One region of the Brenneria sp. L3-3C-1 genome, then DNA from elsewhere that is predicted to be linked to it. Evidence: predicted binding sites of a transcription regulator. Region 1 holds the regulator's gene; each other region holds the start of a gene.

Region 1 (6,513 bases):
ACGATTGTTCGAGGCTGCCGCCCAATCATCGGCGATTCTAGCCGGTGCGACGCCGGAACAGGAAAAAGCATTGCAGGATTACGGCCGCTATCTGGGCACGGCGTTTCAGCTAATTGATGATTTACTGGATTATAACGCTGACGGCAAAACGCTGGGTAAAAATACCGGCGATGACCTTAATGAAGGCAAACCGACCTTGCCTTTGCTGCATGCGATGCATAACGGCAATGCGGAACAAAGCGCCATGATTCGCCAGGCGATTGAAAACGGCAACGGACGCCACCTGCTTGATCCCGTACTTGCGGCCATGCAGCAGTGCGGTTCGCTCGACTATACCCGTCTGCGCGCAGAGGAAGAGGCGGATAAAGCGATTGCAGCGCTGCAACCGTTATCGGAAACCCCCTTCCGCATTGCGCTTGAGGGGCTAGCTCACCTGGCAGTGCAACGTGATTTCTGACAACGTCGCCTTGTGGTGATTAGCAATTATGCTGTCTGGTCATCGGCGACATCATCCAGACGAGACAGCATAGCTAAGGTGCCTTCACGCAAAATAAAATTAATCAACCGGGATTGTTCGCTTTCCGAAAGCTGATGAAAAATATGAATCCATGACGCCAGCAATGCGGGTTCTTTTTTTGCCTGATACTCCAGCACCTCGCTTTCTTTCAGCAACAGCGAATCTTTCACCTCATCAGGCAAACTGCGGATGGAATACTCAACGCCGCGCCCTTGAACACCTTTGCGCCGCCTTCTCTCCCAACCGTCCTCGCGGGCCCGTTTGTTTAATCCCTGCGGAGTTTTAGGCAGCCCGCCCACGCCAATCAGTTCATTAGTCGCAAACCACTCTTTGTCCATACTCACTACTCCTTGTTTATTCCTGAGGCAACGCCGGTCGCGCGCCCCAAAAGTTTCCATATAATAGACTATAATTACCTAAACATCTAACGTTCACGCGTTATTGGTATCACTAAAGCTGTAAACGGCGCGCCATCGCAGGCATTTCATATGAATCATCAGGAAAGAGTAAAAACAGAGGAATAAGGCGTATCGCCATCTGAACAGATGGCAATAGAAGGCCGGCATTTACTCGGCGATCCTATCTGGATCGGCGTTCTCAGTAGACACGCCAAGCTGGCTCAGCGTGGCGGAGACGCCGACTCTCAAAATATAGCCAATCAGCTCGTCTCTTTCTTTTTCAGAGAGTTGATAATATATCTGCAACCAAACGGCCAGCGTGGCGGGCTGTTTTACGGAATATGCCGGGGAATCGCTTTCGAGTAATAAGGATTTTTTTACCGTATCGGGAAGACTATGAATCGAATACTCCACACCTCTCCCCTGAACGCCTTTACGACGGCGCTTTTCCCATCCATCTTCACGAGCGCGTTTATTCAATCCCTGTCTTGATTTCGGGAGGCCGCCGACACCAACCAGCTCGCTGGTAGCAAACCACTCTTTTTTCATAGCCTTTCATCCTGATAGTGCCATGCCTAACAAAAACCAATTTATTTGGAAATTAATTGAGAATCTTTTAGAAAATTAATGCTATATTATTTCCAAATAATAGTATCACGTTAGCCTGGCATATAACTCACATTCGTTATTTATACCACTAATACACAGTCGTCTTATAGCAATAAGGGAAGGATTATGACTTTAAGGAAACATGACTGGCATCCCGCTGATATCATTGCCGCCTTGCGCAAAAAAGGCACAACGCTGGCTGCGGTATCACGTGCTGCCGGATTAAGTTCATCAACACTGGCTAATGCGTTGACGCGCCCCTGGCCTAAAGGAGAGTGGTTGATAGCTGATGCGTTGGGGATCCACCCATCAGAAATCTGGCCAAGTCGTTATTATGATCCGGAAACCAACGAGCTTATTGACAGAAAGAAACTGATTCGCCCCCAGTAAAGACAAAAGCCGGAGAGACACTCTCCGGCTTGTAGACTCATGATGACGAAATCGCAGCGTTCATTAGCCTTTTATGAAAGACTCGCCCAGTTCGATATCCTGATTTAGCGTATCCAACATATTCGTGAGCGACGCTTGCTCAAACGCGCTTAACGTACCAATGTCTTTACGTTCAACAATACCCTCTTTACCCAACAGCACAGGCTGAGCAAAGAAACGGGCATATTTGCCGTCGCTTTCTACATAGGCGCATTCAACAACGTTGCTTTCACCCTGCAAGGCACGAACCAGAGACAGGCCGAATCGGGCAGCTGCCTGCCCCATCGACAAGGTCGCCGATCCGCCGCCGGCTTTCGCTTCCACAACTTCGGTACCGGCATTCTGGATGCGCTTTGTCAGGTCGGCGGCTTCCTGCTCGCTGAAGCTTACGCCGGGGATTTGCGACAGCAAAGGCAGAATCGTCACGCCGGAATGGCCGCCGATAACAGGAACATTGATGTCCTGCGGTTGTTTGCCTTTCAGTTCAGCCACAAACGTATTAGAACGGATGATATCCAGCGTGGTGACGCCGAACAGTTTGTTTCTGTCGTAAACGCCCGCTTTTTTCAACACTTCGGCGGCGATAGCCACTGTCGTATTCACCGGGTTGGTGATGATGCCAATGCAGGCTTTGGGGCAGGTACTGGCGATTTGCTCAACCAGATTGCGCACAATCCCGGCATTTACATTGAATAAATCTGAACGGTCCATACCCGGCTTACGGGCCACGCCAGCAGATATCAACACGATGTCGGCGCCAACCAGCGCCGGGGTCGCGTCTTCGCCGCTATAGCCTTTGATTTTGACTGCGGTAGGAATATGGCTCAGATCAACCGCAACGCCCGGGGTTACCGGAGCAATGTCATAAAGCGATAATTCCGAACCTGAAGGAAGCTGGGTTTTGAGGAGGAGCGCAAGGGCCTGACCAATACCGCCTGCTGCACCAAGAACTGCAACTTTCATCCTAAACTCCTTATTATCGTAAAGTACAAAAATTTTGTGAATTCATATAATTATAGAATTAACACTAGAAGAAAAAATGAAGCGCATTTACTTACCGTCAACGGATAGCGCTTAAAGACTGAAAATATCCTATGTCTCTAATAATAAATCAAAAACGGCTAATAATTTGAAAGGTAAGTAAAGTTAATGGGCTTTTGAGTTAAAAATGCGGCGCACATTTATGGCCAGTCAACTAGGGGACTACATTACACCGATCGTCGGTCTGCAAACAACATCATTCTGATAACATTTGGTTCACTTTTATGTGACCTGCAACACAGTTTTCAGACTCGCCGGCTTGGCGGAATTTTTATTTTTTTATTCATCCGGATCATAACGGATGAACGGCGCTATTATACGCATTATGATTGCATAAAAATTCACTTATCTGCATAATAACGACACAAATAACCCTATGAATCCGGTGCAGAATGCGTAACACGACAAAACAGGAAGACTTAGTTAAGGCGTTCAAAGCGCTGCTGAAAGAAGAAAAGTTCAGCTCTCAAAGTGAGATCGTTCAAGCTTTGCAAGATGACGGATTTGAAAACATCAATCAGTCCAAAGTCTCACGCATGCTGACTAAATTTGGTGCGGTACGGACACGTAACGCCAAAATGGAAATGGTTTACTGTCTGCCCGCCGAGCTTGGCGTTCCCACCACCACCAGCCCACTCAAGAATCTGGTGCTGGACGTCGACTTTAATGATGCCGTAGTGGTTATCCATACCAGCCCGGGCGCAGCGCAGTTGATCGCGCGTTTGCTCGACTCGTTGGGTAAATCAGAAGGGATTCTCGGCACCATCGCGGGCGATGACACCATCTTCACCACCCCAGCCAGAGGGTTCAGCGTCAAACAGCTTTACGAGGCTATTTTGGTGCTGTTCGAGCAGGAACTGTAGCCGAACAGCCGTAACAACATCGCCCGCGCCTTGATGATGTTGATGAAAGCCGCGATGTCGCCAGCGACGCGGGCTATGGATGATTCGGCTTAAATGGCCGGCAATTCAGCCAGCGGCCAGCGCGGTCGCACCGTGATGCCGAGTTCCCGCCGTTCTCCCTGTTGCAGGCGAACCGTTCCCGCGTAAGCGATCATGGCGCCATTATCCGTGCAAAACTCCGGCCGGGCATAAAATACCGCCCCGCCCCGTTTTGTCATCATCTCGCCCAGACGCTGACGCAGCGTACGGTTGGCGCTCACGCCCCCGGCTATCACCAGCCTTTTGAAGCCGGTTTCATCCAGCGCACGACGGCATTTTATCGCCAGCGTATCCACCACCGCATCCTCGAAAGCTCGGGCAATGTCCGCCCGGGTTTGTGCATCATCATCGTTATTGCGGATCGTATTGGCCGCGAAGGTTTTTAAACCGGAGAAACTGAAATCCAGCCCGGGGCGATCGGTCATCGGACGCGGGAACGTAAAACGCGCGGCGTCGCCGGCCTGAGCCATTTTTGACAGCATCGGCCCGCCCGGGTAATCCAGCCCCAGCAATTTTGCCGTTTTATCAAACGCCTCGCCCGCGGCATCATCGATTGACTCGCCAAGCAGCCGATACTCGCCGATGCCGGTGACGCTGATTAGCTGCGTATGACCGCCGGAAACCAGCAACGCCACAAAAGGAAATTCAGGCGGATTGTCTTCCAGCATCGGCGCCAGCAGGTGCCCTTCCATATGATGCACCGCGACCGCCGGAACATTCCAGGCAAACGCCAGCGAGCGGCCTATCGTCGCCCCGACCAACAGCGCCCCCACCAGTCCGGGGCCGGCAGTATAGGCCACGCCGTCAATATCACCGGCTTTTAAATCCGCTTCGCGCAGCGCCGCCTGGATCAACGGCACCGTTTTACGGACGTGATCGCGTGAAGCCAGTTCGGGAACGACGCCGCCATAATCCGCATGGAGTTTTACCTGGCTGTACAACTGATTAGCGAGTAAACCGGCCTGAGTGTCATAGATGGCCACGCCGGTTTCATCACAGGATGTTTCGATACCCAATACGCGCATTGCTGTTCCTACTTTATATTACGGTGCAAGCATCCCGACGATGCAGCTTGCTTCATACGGCAGATAGTCTACCATAAGCCCCCCGGTTTCTGCGCTGACGGTGCGCTGAGCGTTTTATGATCGCCCAGCCCTTTACAAGGACGCCCTGTTTGCAGTAGAATTCCGCACCATTTTGAAAAGGCTGGCACAAGGCCAGCGGCAAACCGAATTTATTAAGGTGAGAGGCACATGCCGGTAATTAAAGTACGTGAAAACGAGCCGTTCGACGTAGCTTTGCGTCGCTTCAAGCGTTCCTGCGAAAAAGCAGGTGTTCTGGCCGAAGTTCGTCGTCGTGAGTTTTATGAAAAACCGACAACTGAACGTAAACGCGCTAAAGCATCCGCGGTAAAACGCCACGCGAAGAAGTTGGCTCGAGAAAACGCACGCCGCACTCGTCTGTATTAATTTTCAGGAGGGCTTCCTCCACCGCGTGATTAATCCGCAGACTTAGTAGTTGCATACGAAGGCCGTGCATTTCCGCAAGGAATGCGCGGCTTGTTGTCGTTTATAAGCTATCGTTAACAGGGGCTTATGGCTGGACGAATTCCACGCGTATTTATTAATGACCTGCTGGCTCGCACCGACATCGTCGATCTCATTGACGCGCGCGTCAAACTGAAAAAGCAGGGCAAGAATCACCATGCGTGCTGTCCGTTTCACCACGAAAAAACTCCCTCGTTCACCGTAAACGGCGACAAGCAGTTCTACCATTGTTTTGGCTGTGGCGCACACGGTAACGCCATTGACTTTTTAATGAATTACGATCGTCTCGAATTCGTTGAAAGCATTGAAGAATTAGCCACCATCTATGGTCTTGAAGTGCCGTATGAAACCGGCACCGGGCCAACCCAGTTTGAGCGTCATCAGCGGCAAAGCCTGTATGAACTGATGGGGCAACTGAGTTCGTTTTATCAGCAAACGCTAAGCCAGCCTGTCGGCGCTCCCGCGTTGCAGTACTTGCAACAGCGAGGATTGAGCGCCGAAGTAATTAGTCATTTTGCGATTGGTTTCGCGCCGGCCGGCTGGGATAACGCCTTAAAGCGTTTCGGACGCAATAATGACGATCGCAGCACATTGAACGATGCCGGCATGCTGGTGACTAACGATCAGGGCCGTACTTACGATCGTTTCCGTGAACGCGTGATGTTCCCTATTCGGGATAAGCGGGGGCGGGTCATCGCATTTGGCGGACGGGTATTAGGCGATGGCGTGCCGAAGTATCTGAACTCGCCGGAAACGGAAATTTTCCATAAAGGCCGCCAGCTCTATGGCCTGTATGAAGCGCAGCAAAACCATCCGGAACTGAAGCGGTTGCTGGTGGTTGAAGGGTATATGGATGTCGTCGCCCTGGCGCAGTTTGGTATTGATTATGCGGTTGCGTCGCTGGGAACCTCCACCACAGCCGATCATATTCAGTTACTCTTTCGCGCCACCGATCAGGTCGTCTGCTGTTACGACGGCGACCGGGCCGGGCGGGAAGCGGCATGGCGGGCGCTGGAAACCGCGCTACCCTA
Region 2 (6,513 bases), on a different contig from region 1:
CAGTTGGTCGACCGCCCCGCCGCCGGAGAAATAGAAACGACGCACCTGCGAGCGCGCATGATGAAAACGCCCGGCGGAAGACCAGCCGTAAGAGCCGGCAAACAGCCCGTCGGCGCCATACCGATCGCGCACGCGGCGGTTCTCCGCGGCCACCAGATCCAGCGCCACATCCCAGTCAACCTCAACAAACGCTTCCTTACCCCGCAGCGTGCGATCGCTGTTCTCGCGTTTTTGCAGCCACGAACGGCGTACTGCGGGACGGCGGATGCGGCGTTCCGAATAGACCAACGGCACAATGGAGTCGAGCATGGCGGAGGGAGCCGGATCGTCCGCAAACGGCTCACAGCGGATCAATTTTCCGCCCTCAACAACCGCGGTAAACGCGCCCCAGTGTGCAAGGTGTGGATAACGCTTAATCGACATGACGACCTCGTGGTAAGTAGTTAGCGGACTATATAATAGCGTGGTTCCGCACCTTACCCAATCGCCGAAATCGCCAATGATTTATGCGTAATTCGAAATTGCTTATGCGTATTTCAACCTGTGGAACACGAATTAATTCAGTGGATTATTAACCAACAACGAGCCTGAACCAGGGGTCTTCATTGCCGGATTGCCCTGAGAAGCACTGAACAAAGTATTATCAGTTTGGGTGTTTTTCAGTACCCATACCCGCCCATAGTGGTTATAGAACCCCGCCGCATGACCCGCCTCATGCCCGATGCCCTGATAAATATCGAAGTGCTGGCCTTTAATCGCGCCGCCGACATCCAGCGCAATCATCACGCGCATTTCATACTTACCGGTGAATTTCCCTTCATTATCCAGCAAAGGCACCTCCGCCAGCAGTGCCGTACCCGGCGGGATCAGCGAACGATCCGACGCCACGGACGCTTTAGCCACCAGCGGCACCGCGCTGGCGCCTTTGACTGGCGCGGACATCATCGGTTTAAAGAATACAAAAGACGGATTCTGTTCCAGCAACTCCCGCACTTCATATTCGCTGCGCTGTTCCGCCCACTTGCGGATAGCCTGCATAGACATCTCTTCACGCGCCACCTCGCCACGGTCGATCAGCACCTTACCGATACTGCGATAGGCATGACCGTTTTTACCGGCATAACCAAAGAAAGTCAGCGGGCGACCGTCGCCAAAATCGATGTAGGCGCTGCCCTGCACCTCCATCATAAAGTTATCCACCAGTGAATTCGACCAGGCCAGAATCAGGCTGTCATCCAACGCCCCGGAATAGATAGCGGCGCGATCCGGCAAGCGGCGGTTTTTCTTGCCCCGTGACGGCATGGCGTAGAGCGGATGGCGAAACTCTCCCTGACGGGTATAGCGGGCTTGCAGCACCGGCGTGTAATAACCGGTGAATTGGACGTTGCCGAAGTTATCCACGCCTTCCATCTGCCAGGCGCTCAAGCCGAATTTGCTTAGCTCGCGGGTATCGGCGCCGGATATCATCCAGTTTTCTATCGCCTGAAAGGTATTGGTGTTGCGGGAGTATAGCCCCGGAGATGCCGCCCTGATTTCAGAGACCTGGGTGACAAAGTCGCGCGCATTGACCGGTTTCCCCTTGGCGCTCGGCTCATTCACCAGTTCCAGAGGCTGATTGAGGTGTCCGTCTTTATACTGCTGGCCCCGATCGGTCGGCCTGGACTGACACCCAGCCAAAATGGCGATCACCACGCCGGTCAGCACATATTTTCCCCAACATCCTTTCATCTTCGTTGCGCTCTCTTTTGACATCGACGGATTCACCGTCGAACGATAACAAACACCTATATAGAAAGAAACGACCCCGGATAAAAAATAGCACAGCCATGCCATTCAGGACGGCGAACGTCGTTTATCCACATGAAACCCCATGACATTGTGTATAAAAAACAATCTATTGGGTGGTAAATTCAGCACCCGTGCGGGTTATCCCGTATTTTTTACAGAAATAGGTTGCATAGAAGTTCATGGGGAGTATAGTGCGCATCCACGGACGCGGGGTGGAGCAGCCTGGTAGCTCGTCGGGCTCATAACCCGAAGGTCGTCGGTTCAAATCCGGCCCCCGCAACCAATTTGATGTGTGTAAACCATCAAAAGAAGTACGATATCAAGACGGACGCGGGGTGGAGCAGCCCGGTAGCTCGTCGGGCTCATAACCCGAAGGTCGTCGGTTCAAATCCGGCCCCCGCAACCAATTGATAATCAATAGCTGAACACCCTTAACGGGTGTTTTTTGCTTTCTGAGATACCCCATTCCGATCAACATTCATTTGCTACAGCCAACGCTGCCTTAGTTAGCGCCCCGAATGCGCGGCAAAATAGGCCTTGATACCGGTAAGAATAGATTCGGCTATCTGTTGCTGGAACTGACTGGTGCGTAATTTGCGTTCTTCTTCCAGATTACTGATAAATGCCGTTTCCACCAGAACAGAGGGGATATCAGGGGCTTTCAGCACCGCAAACCCGGCCTGATCGACGCTATTTTTATGCAGACGATTCACCTTGCCCAGCCGGGTCAATATTTCCTTGCCGAACTTCAGACTGTCGTTAATGGTAACGGTCTGCACCAGGTCAAACATGGTATGGTCGAGATAGCGATCGCCGCTCATGCTCACCCCGCCGATTAAATCCGATTCGTTCTGCGTCTGCGCCAGAAAGCTTGCCGCGGTGCTGGTCGCGCCTTTTTTGGACAGCGCGAATACCGACGATCCCCTTGCCGCGCGATTGGTAAACGCATCCGCATGAATAGAGATAAACAGGTCGGCCCGCTGCTTGCGCGCTTTCGCCACCCGCACGCGCAACGGGATAAATACATCTTCATTGCGGGTCATATACGCTTTCATATTGGGTTCACGATCGATCAAGGCGCGCAGGCGGCGGGCTATCTGCAACACAATATCTTTCTCGCGCGTTTTGTTTTTACCAATCGCGCCGGGATCTTCACCGCCGTGGCCGGGATCAAGCATAATGACCAGCGGACGATCGCGCCCGGCTTTCCCGGCTTGCGGCGCCTCCGCCGGCAGCGTGCGCTCCAGATCGCCCTTATTGTAATCCTCCAACAGCGCCAGCAACGGGTCGTCTTCGTTGTCATAACGTCCTGGCAGCGGATAGAGATCCATCACCAGACGGTGTTTGAATTCCGCGACCGGGCTCAGCGTAAACAGCTTGGCATCCGTTCCCTGCTTTAATTCCAACACCAAACGCACCGTATTTTTATCAAACTGGCCGATTCTGGCATTTTTAATCAGCGGATCGTTTTGCTGAAACTGACTGGAAATATTCTTCAGGACGTTATTAAGGTGGATATTTTCAATGTCCACCACGATGCGATCCGGATTGCTAAGGGTGAACTGCTTGTACTTAAGCGAATGATTTGATTCCAGCGTGACGCGGGTATAAGAAGAAGAAGGCCAGACGCGCACGGCAATCACCTGCGCGACCGCGGCCATCCCGACACCGCTCACACTTAACAGCCAGGTTGCCGCAGCGCTTTGTAACAGGCGCCGCCGAGTCAGATTGTGATTCGAATGAGACATGCAACTCCGGTCTGATTACTGTGTTATTGCCAGGCACTGAGCGTAGGGATAAGAAAATTTTCAAAAACTTTAACCAATCTCCTCTCCCGTGTCATGCAAAAATCATTTTTATGCTTTACCGACGGTATCTTTCAGGCACAAAAGGGATAAATTCTTAATTTACCCTTCCGGTCTTTCAGCGATGACTTACCCCTTGCGTTTTTCCCCATAAAGAATAAAAATACAAAAATTACGAATAAAAATTCAAACAGGAGTCCCAGTGAAGGAGCGTAGTACAGAACTGGTGGAAGGCTTCCGCCACTCGGTTCCCTATATCAATGCCCATCGCGGCAAAACCTTTGTCATCATGCTGGGCGGCGAAGCCATTGAGCATGAAAACTTCGCCAGCATCATTAACGATATCGGGCTGCTGCACAGCCTGGGGATTAAGCTGGTGGTGGTTTATGGCGCCCGCCCGCAGATTGACAGCAACCTGACCACCCATCACTACGAGCCGCATTACCACAAAAATATCCGCATCACGGACAGAACCACGCTGGAGCTGGTTAAACAAGCCGCCGGGATGTTGCAGTTGGATATCACCGCCCGGTTGTCGATGAGTTTGAATAATACGCCGCTACAGGGCGCGCACATCAACGTCGTCAGCGGCAACTTTATTATCGCCCAGCCGCTTGGCGTGGATGACGGCGTGGACTACTGCCACAGCGGACGCATTCGTCGTATCGACGAAGAAGCCTTGCACCGCCAGTTGAATAGCGGCGCGATTGTCCTGCTGGGGCCGGTCGCGGTTTCCGTCACCGGGGAAAGCTTCAACCTGACCTCGGAAGAAGTCGCCACCCAGTTGGCGATCAAGCTGAAAGCCGAGAAAATGATCGGTTTCTGCTCTTCACAGGGCGTGATCAACGAAGAAGGCAACATCATTTCCGAGCTGTTTCCGGACGACGCCCAACGGCGCATCGAAACGCTGGAAGAACAGGGCGATTACCAATCCGGTACGGTCAGATTCCTGCGCGGAGCAGTGAAAGCCTGCCGCAGCGGCGTACGCCGCAGCCATTTGATCAGCTATCAGGATGATGGCGCGCTGCTTCAGGAACTGTTCTCCCGCGACGGGATTGGCACGCAAATCGTAATGGAAAGCGCCGAACAGGTACGCAGGGCGACGATTAACGACATCGGCGGCATTCTGGAGCTGATCCGCCCGCTGGAACAGCAGGGCATTCTGGTCAGGCGTTCCCGTGAACAGTTGGAAATGGAAATCGATAAGTTTACCGTGGTGGTGCGGGATAATCTGACCATTGCCTGCGCGGCGCTTTATCCTTTCCCGGAAGAGAACATCGGTGAGATGGCCTGCGTCGCGGTGCATCCGGACTATCGTAGCTCCTCGCGCGGCGACATGCTGCTACAGCGAATCGCGGCCCAGGCTCGCCAGCAAGGACTGAAAAAACTGTTCGTCCTGACCACCCACAGTATTCACTGGTTCCAGGAGCGCGGATTTTTACTCGCTGAAGTGGAAATGCTGCCGAAGAGAAAGCAGGAGCTGTACAACTATCATCGCCGTTCAAAAATCCTGGTTCTGGATCTGGCCTGAGCCCTGGCGATGCGAGAACGGTCGGAATACGTAGCGGCCTGGCTATTACGATAGGGTAAGTCTACTTTCGACAATATAAAAAAATGCTGTTCCGGGAAGGGGTTAAATATTCCGGAACAGCAAAAAGTGTAGCCAAATTACCCAATATCTGCGTTATTCCCCCCTGGGAGGCTCAATCCGGATACGCTCCAATGGCCCGACGATAAATACATAAGAAATAAGCCCAATTACGCCCATCGATCCCACATACAAAATGGCATAATCAAACGATTGAGTGGCGGACAAAATAAAGCCAATCACTAACGGCGTAACGATGCTGGCCAGATTGCCGCACATGTTAAAAACCCCGCCGGCTATTCCCAGAATTTCTTTAGGTGAGGTGTCGCTTAATACACACCACCCCAGATTGCCGAAACCTTTGGCAAAGAAAGCCAGGCTCATTGCCGCAATAACCACCACCTCCGACCCGGTGTAATTAGCGGCGACGATAGAGCAAGAGAGCAACATGCCGCAGATAATCGGGAGTTTGCGTGATATTGTCAGACTATAGCCGCGCCGAAGCAGATAATCTGAAAAAACACCGCCCATGAGTCCGCCAATAAATCCGGCGATAGCGGGCACAGAGGCAACCAGACCGACTTTCAGTATCGACATCCCTTTCGCCTGATATAAATAAGTCGGAAACCAGGTAAGAAAAAACCAGGTTATTGAAGTAACACAAAACTGGCCGATATAAACGCCAATCATCATGCGATTAACGCAAACCACTTTAATTTGTGAGAAACTGATTTTGTTTTTCTTAGCACTGCTGCCTAAATGAGGTTCTCCGCCGCCAGAACGAATATAGTCAATTTCCTCCTGATTAATGCGTTTATGCCTGAAGGGTTCCTGAACGTAGATAAACCAAAAGCCGCCCAATACAACCCCGATAGCGCCAATATAATAAAATACATAGTGCCAGCTCAGGTTATGTAAAATAACCGTCATCAATGGCGTAACGATACCTAAAGAAATATATTGTGCAGCTTGATAAACAGAGGTAACGAATCCCCTTTCGTTATTGGGAAACCATTGTACGCTAAGGCGACTATTGGCCGGGAACGCCGGAGCCTCGATAGCCCCCATCATTAACCGCAGTATAATCAAAACGATAAGCGGGGATGCAAAAAGATAAATGGTTCCCTGAAACATCGTGACAATGGACCAGGCGATTAACGCACAACCATACACTAAGCGCGATCCAAATTTATCCAGTAATAATCCCCCTGGAATTTGCATAATAACGTAGGAAATGCCAAAAGCGGAAAAAGCCAGCCCCATGACTTCCGGATCAAAACCTAACTCTTTACTCATAAATGGAGCAACAACTGAAAGCGTCGCCCGGTCTGC
Region 3 (6,513 bases), on a different contig from region 1:
GCCGGGGATCAGCCGGATCTCCTCTCCCGAAAGGGCGAATGGGCGCAGGTCAATGTGACGGGGAGCCAGTCCGTCCTCGACGAAAGTAGGGCAGGTGGACAGCGCCAGCGTTTCCTGGGCGATGTAATTGTGCGGGTTAGCCAACAGCCGCAGGCGGAAATCCTCAATCTGCTGGCGTGTCGCCCGCGGGCCGACCAACATGCCGTAGCCGCCGGCGCCGTGAACCTCTTTCACCACCATGCTGTCCAGATTGTCGAGCACATAGCTCAATGCTTTGGGATCGCGGCACTGCCAGGTGGGGATGTTGCCCAGAATCGGTTCTTCGGACAGGTAAAAACGGATCATGTCCGGCACGTAAGGATAGATGGACTTGTCATCCGCCACGCCGGTGCCGATCGCGTTGGCCAGCACTACGCCGCCGGCGCGATACACCGACAGCAGACCCGGCACGCCGAGCATGGAATCGGCGCGGAAGGCCAGCGGATCGAGGAACGCGTCATCCACGCGGCGATAAATCACGTCCACCTGGCAAGGGCCTTCGGTGGTGCGCATATAGACGGCCCCCTCTTTGACGAACAGATCGGCGCTTTCCACCAGCTCAACGCCCATCTGCTGCGCCAGAAAGCTGTGTTCAAAATAGGCGCTGTTGAAGCGTCCCGGCGTCAATACCACCACGGTAGGGTCGTCCACCAGCGTGCTTTCGCGCAGCGTTTGCAGCAGGTAGCTGGGGTAGCGTTCGACGGGGGCGATATGTTGGCTGGCGAACAGATCCGGGTACAAGCGCATCATCATCTTGCGATTTTCCAGCATATAGGAGACGCCGGACGGGGTGCGCAGATTGTCTTCCAGCACGTAATAATTGCCGTCGCTGTTGCGCACCATATCGATACCGGTGATATGGGCGTAAATATTGTTGTGTAAATCCACGCCCTGCATACAGGGTTGGTATTGATCGTTCGCCAGCACCTGTTCGTGGGGAATAATGCCGGCTTTGAGAATATGCTGCTGATGATAGATATCGTAGAGAAACGCATTCAGCGCCTGTACCCGCTGGCGGATGCCGAGATCGAGCTGACGCCATTCATGGGCGGGAATAATCCGCGGTACGCTGTCGAAAGGAATTAAACGCTCGGTGCCGCCTTCTTCGCCGTAGACGTTAAAGGTGATGCCGACGCGGTGAAACAGCAGTTCAGCCTGCTCCTTTTTCTGTCTGATGGCCTGCTGGTCGGTTTGTTGCAACCATTGCCAATAGGAATTGTAGTGCTGGCGTTGCCTGCCTTCTACGGAGAGCATCTCATCGTAGTAAGACGGTGTCGGAAGCGTCATTTTTATCATGGTCATCCCCTGCATCACGCTTAATAGCGATAATAGTGCAATGCATAAAATGCGCCATTTCAGCGAAACGTGTCGCCATCATTATTTAGCCAACGATTTCGCACTCTATTGGGGCGGCCGTTGACGTGCCTGCACCGCGGCGGTTCGCTTCAGGGTGTGAGGCGGAGAGCGAGACAATAAAAAAGACGCAACCATCATGGTGCGTCTTTTTACATTTATGACCAATGACAGGGCTTAGCGACGAACGGCGATCGCTTCAATTTCGATTTTCACGTCTTTTGGCAGACGAGCGACTTCAACGCAGGAGCGCGCCGGGAAAGGCGCATCGTGTTCGGTAAAGAAAGCTTCATAGGCCGCATTGACGGTGGAAAAATCATTCAGATCCTTAACGAACACCGTGGTTTTGACGATATCGGAAACCTTCAGACCGGCGGCTTCGACAATCGCCTTGACGTTAGTCAGCGACTGGCGCGTCTGTGCCGTAATGTCGTCGGCGACCAGGCCGCTTTTCGGGTTAACCGGAATTTGACCGGAAGTGATGATCATGCTGCCGAGATCGACGCCTTGTACATAGGGGCCGATGGCGGCGGGAGCCTGTTCGGTGCTGATGGTGCGTGACATGGTATCTCCTGATTGGGACGTAAAAGGAACGCGAGTGCTGCCATTATTCAAAAAAGCCCTGCCTCAGGCAATGTCTGCGAGCGGGGCAATCGAAGAAAGCGCGGCAGCGATGCTTAGCGATCCTGCAAGACAGCCTGACGCTCGAACTCTTTTTCGCAGTATTTACATTTCAGATGGACGTCGCCTTCACGCTGTTTGACCCTGAACGAAGACGACACCGGTTCGCTGCGGCTGATGCAATTGCTGTTCGGACAGGTTAAGACATCGTCGATATGATCGGGCAGCGTCGGCGCCAGTTTGCGCACCACATCGTAATCATCGATCTGATTAACGGTGGCCTGCGGCGCATACATCGCCAGTTGATTGGCCTGTTGCTCGGTCAGGAAGACGTTCTCAATCTTGATCAGATCCTTGCGGCCCAGTTGGTTTGAAGGCAGGTTCAGACCGATGGTGATGCGCTGGTCGGTTGCGGTCAGCTTGAATAACGTCAGCAGCTTAAAACCCACCTGTGCGGGAATATGGTCGATAACCGTGCCACGCTTGATGGCTTCCACCTGTAATTTATTATCGTGAGTCATGACTCTTCCTCTCTCTCACAGAACCAGTTCGCGATTCAGTACCAGCGCCAGCAAAGCCTGACGCGCGTAGATGCCATTTCCCGCCTGTTGGAAATAGTAAGCGTAGGGCGTTTTATCCACATCGATGGTGATTTCGTCGACGCGCGGCAGGGGATGCAGCACTTTCAGGTTGGCGCGCGCATCGTTCAGGTCGGCGGCCCGCAGCACGAACTGAGACTTGATGTTGATGTATTCCGACGGATCCAGACGCTCTTTCTGCACCCGCGTCATATACAGAATATCCAGCTCGGAGACCACTTCCTCAATGCTGTTGTGCAGGCTGTAGGGAATATTTTTTTCTTCCAGCATGGTCAGAATGTAGTCCGGCATCGCCAGTGCGTCCGGGGCGATAAAGTAAAAGCGGTTGCCGTCGAATTTCGCCAGCGCCTGCGTCAGCGAATGCACGGTGCGCCCATATTTCAGGTCGCCCACCATGGCGATATTGATGTTGCTCAGGCGTCCCTGGGTTTCCTGAATGGTAAACAGATCGAGCAGCGTTTGCGACGGGTGCTGGTTGGCGCCATCGCCGGCGTTCAGTACCGGAATGCCGCCGGAAAATTCCGCGGCCAGACGGGATGCCCCTTCCTGCGGGTGCCGCATGACGATCGCATCCACATACTGGCTGATAACCGAGATGGTGTCGGCCAGCGTTTCGCCTTTTTTGCCCAACGAGGTGTTACTGCTGTCGGCGAAGCCCACCACCGAGGCGCCCAGACGATGTATCGCGGTTTCAAAGGATAAGCGCGTACGCGTCGATGCTTCGAAAAAACAGCTGGCAATCACTTTGTGCTTTAACAGCTCAGGCTGCGGGTTGGCTTTCAGGCTGGCGGCAACCTGCAATGCCAGTTCCAACTCCCCTCGGCTGAGGTCGTTAATTGAAATGATGTGTTTTTGATAAAGCGGATTGACCATTTTTGTTTTTCTCCTTACGGTTAGGCCGGAAAACAGATATCGCGTCTGACGTGCCCTGGATAACAGGCAAAAAAAAGCCCCTCACTGAGGGGCCTTTATGAATGATCGGTCAAGCAACGGAAAGGAAAACGCTGGCTGGCTACCGGATGGCAGCTGTGGTTGATAACCAACAATCGCAGCGATTTTTTTTATGCAGCAGTGCATGATCCCTCCCGGCAAATTGTCGGGAATTATACGCGCCGATGAGGCTAATTCAAGCGAAAAACGTGATTTTTTACGCATGGCAATCGGTTGCGGATGAATATCTCCCACGGCAGGAAATGCAGGTCACCGACGGCAAAATAAAAGTATGAAATTCAGGTCACCTTTTCAGAATAACGTGCTGGCGGGTATGCTGTTCAGCGCGTATAACATGGGTAAAAATTCAGTTTATAAAACGCGGTTTTATTTTAAAACGGGAAAAAATTATGATCACAGGCAATATCCATCACCTTGAGTTGGTTCCTTATCTGCCGGCAAAACTGCGCGACGCCATCGAGCACGTTAAGCGGCATATTACGGCCCAGACGCCGCTGGGTAAGCATGATATCGACGGTGATAACGCATTTGTGCTGCTCTCCAATGACAGTACCGATCTGTTTGAAAATCGCCGCGCCGAGTATCACGCCAAATATCTGGATATCCAGATTATTCTGTCGGGCGTGGAAGGGATGACGTTCAGCAACCTGCCGGCCGGCAAGCCGGACGTTGACTGGCTGGCGGATAAAGACATCGCTTTTTTGCCGTGCGGGGAACAGGAAAAACAGATTGTGATGCGGGAAGGCGACTTTGTGGTCTTCTATCCGGGCGAGGTGCATAAGCCGTTATGTGCGGTAGGGGAGCCTGCGCACGTGCGTAAAGCGGTGGTGAAGATTGACGCATCGCTGGTGCGGTGATCGGCGTTGCGCCACCCCGGCCCTTCGCCGGGGTGGCGCAGATCGCTAATCCTGGCTTAACGTCGCCACCATTACCGCTTTAATGGTGTGCATCCGGTTTTCCGCCTGATCGAAGACGATGCTGTGCGCGGATTCAAACACCTCATCCGTGACTTCCATGCCGCCGTGCAGTCCGTACTGCTCCGCCATCTGTTTGCCGAGCGTGGTCTGATCGTCATGGAACGCCGGCAGGCAGTGCAGGAACTTCACCTGCGGGTTGCCGGTTGCGGCGATCATCGCCATATTGACCTGATAGGGCTTCAGCAGCGTAATTCGTTGCCGCCAGGTTTCTTTGGGTTCGCCCATCGACACCCAGACGTCGGTGTAGATGAAATCGACGTCCGCCACGCCGGCGGCAATATCTTCCGTCAGCGTAATGGCGCCGCCGGTTTGTTTGGCGGCCGCCTGACATCCCTCGACCAATCCCTCTTCCGGCCAGCAGGCTTTAGGGGCAATCAGACGTAAATCCAGCCCGGTCAGCGCCGCCGCTTCCAGCATGGTGTTGCCCATGTTGTTGCGGGCGTCGCCCACATAGGCCAGTTTCATCGCCGACAGCGGCTTGGCCGGCAAATGTTCCTGCATGGTCAGTAAATCGGCCAGCAACTGTGTCGGATGGCATTCATCCGTCAGCCCGTTCCAGACAGGGACGCCCGCATAGCGCGCCAGCGTTTCAACGATTTGCTGACCGTAGCCGCGATACTGGATACCGTCGTACATTCTGCCCAGCACCCGCGCGGTATCCTTGATGGATTCCTTGTGTCCGATTTGACTGCCGCTGGGCGCCAGATAGGTCACCTGTGCCCCCTGATCGTATGCAGCAACTTCGAAAGAGCAACGAGTGCGGGTCGAATCTTTTTCGAAGATGAGTGCGATGTTTTTACCTTGCAGGCGGCGGATTTCAGCGCCGCTTTTTTTATCGGCTTTGAGTTTCGTTGACAGAGCTAAAAGATCGGCAATTTCTACTGGCGTAAAATCCATTAATCTTAAAAAATGACGCTTATAAAACGGTTTCATGAGGCATATCTCCATGCAGCTCAACACCAATGGTTGAATTAAAATTCACTTTATATGTGTAATTATTCAAATTCAAGTGTCGGCGGCAAACTTTATGGTGGAGACCGCCGCAGGGCTGTGGGACAATGACGAAATACTACGCCGATTAATGAGGACTGAGGCATGGCAAACCGCGAATTGCTGGAAGAACAACGTGAAGAGACACGCCTGATCATCGAAGAACTGTTGGATGACGGCAGCGATCCCGATGCGCTCTATACCATTGAGCACCATTTCTCAGCCGAAAAGTTTGAGGTGCTGGAAAAGGTCGCCGTGGAAGCGTTCAAATTAGGCTATGAAGTGACCGATGCGGAAGAGCTTGAAGTGGAAGACGGCGTTTTGCTGATGTGCTGCGATGCCATCAGCGAAGTGGCGTTGAACGCGGAATTGATCGATGCTCAGGTCGAACAGCTGTTGACGCTGGCCGAACGCCACGGCGTGAACTATGACGGCTGGGGCACCTACTTTGAAGATCCCGATGGCGAAGACGGAGAAGAAGGAAACGACGAAGATTTTTATGACGAAGACGATGATGGAAAACGCCATTAATCGTTAAGCCCGGCCTCATTTAAAGCCGCGGCGGCGAAAGTTTCCGCGGCTTCCTCTCTCTTATCTGACGGTTGCCGGCTTACAACTGCTTAAGCATGGTCACTTCACAATCGGTATGCCCGGTATTGCCCATGGCATGGGGAATATGCTCAAACCCTAATGATCGGTACAGCCGGATGGCGCTGGTTAAGTGGCCGGTGGTTTCCAGATAGCAGCGGCGAAATCCCCGCTGGCGGGCAAAATCCAGCGCCAGTAAGGCAAGCTTTCTGGCCAGGCCTTTGCCGCGCAGCACGGGTAAAAAATACATTTTTTGTAATTCGCAAACATCCTCATCGCCTGCCGCCAGCGGCGCGATACCTCCGCCGCCAACCACTTCACCCTGATATTCAATCACCCAGTAGGCGCTATTCGGGCGATTATAAAGCTCAAACAGGCTATCCAGATCAGGATCG

The links. Region 1 encodes ArgR, which controls arginine synthesis, uptake and breakdown. Its sites were predicted from a motif close to ANTGAATAAAAATACANT; they were not measured.
Region 2: argA (amino-acid N-acetyltransferase) is a predicted target of ArgR. The motif match lies at 3,746-3,763, and genes of this name have one in related genera.
Region 3: argF (ornithine carbamoyltransferase) is a predicted target of ArgR. The motif match lies at 5,506-5,523, and genes of this name have one in related genera.

The regions. Positions count from the first base shown of each region.
Region 1 is NZ_JAEMHF010000005.1:56,811-63,323, reverse strand. Features, by position in the region: gene ispB (octaprenyl diphosphate synthase) at 1-457, shown strand, start outside; gene JG725_RS12000 (DNA-binding protein) at 484-855, opposite strand; gene JG725_RS11995 (DNA-binding protein) at 1,084-1,464, opposite strand; gene JG725_RS11990 (helix-turn-helix transcriptional regulator) at 1,651-1,914, shown strand; gene mdh (malate dehydrogenase) at 1,978-2,916, opposite strand; gene argR (transcriptional regulator ArgR) at 3,387-3,857, shown strand; gene tsaD (tRNA (adenosine(37)-N6)-threonylcarbamoyltransferase complex transferase subunit TsaD) at 3,947-4,960, opposite strand; gene rpsU (30S ribosomal protein S21) at 5,189-5,404, shown strand; gene dnaG (DNA primase) at 5,531-6,513, shown strand, end outside.
Region 2 is NZ_JAEMHF010000002.1:468,388-474,900, forward strand. Features, by position in the region: gene JG725_RS08575 (molybdopterin guanine dinucleotide-containing S/N-oxide reductase) at 1-423, opposite strand, end outside; gene mltA (murein transglycosylase A) at 556-1,728, opposite strand; tRNA gene JG725_RS08585 (tRNA-Met) at 1,995-2,071, shown strand; tRNA gene JG725_RS08590 (tRNA-Met) at 2,118-2,194, shown strand; gene amiC (N-acetylmuramoyl-L-alanine amidase AmiC) at 2,295-3,536, opposite strand; gene argA (amino-acid N-acetyltransferase) at 3,796-5,124, shown strand; gene JG725_RS08605 (MFS transporter) at 5,278-6,513, opposite strand, start outside.
Region 3 is NZ_JAEMHF010000004.1:109,664-116,176, reverse strand. Features, by position in the region: gene JG725_RS11020 (circularly permuted type 2 ATP-grasp protein) at 1-1,335, opposite strand, end outside; gene ridA (2-iminobutanoate/2-iminopropanoate deaminase) at 1,570-1,956, opposite strand; gene pyrI (aspartate carbamoyltransferase regulatory subunit) at 2,070-2,534, opposite strand; gene pyrB (aspartate carbamoyltransferase) at 2,550-3,485, opposite strand; gene JG725_RS11000 (YhcH/YjgK/YiaL family protein) at 3,953-4,420, shown strand; gene argF (ornithine carbamoyltransferase) at 4,466-5,473, opposite strand; gene rraB (ribonuclease E inhibitor RraB) at 5,636-6,061, shown strand; gene JG725_RS10985 (GNAT family N-acetyltransferase) at 6,141-6,513, opposite strand, start outside.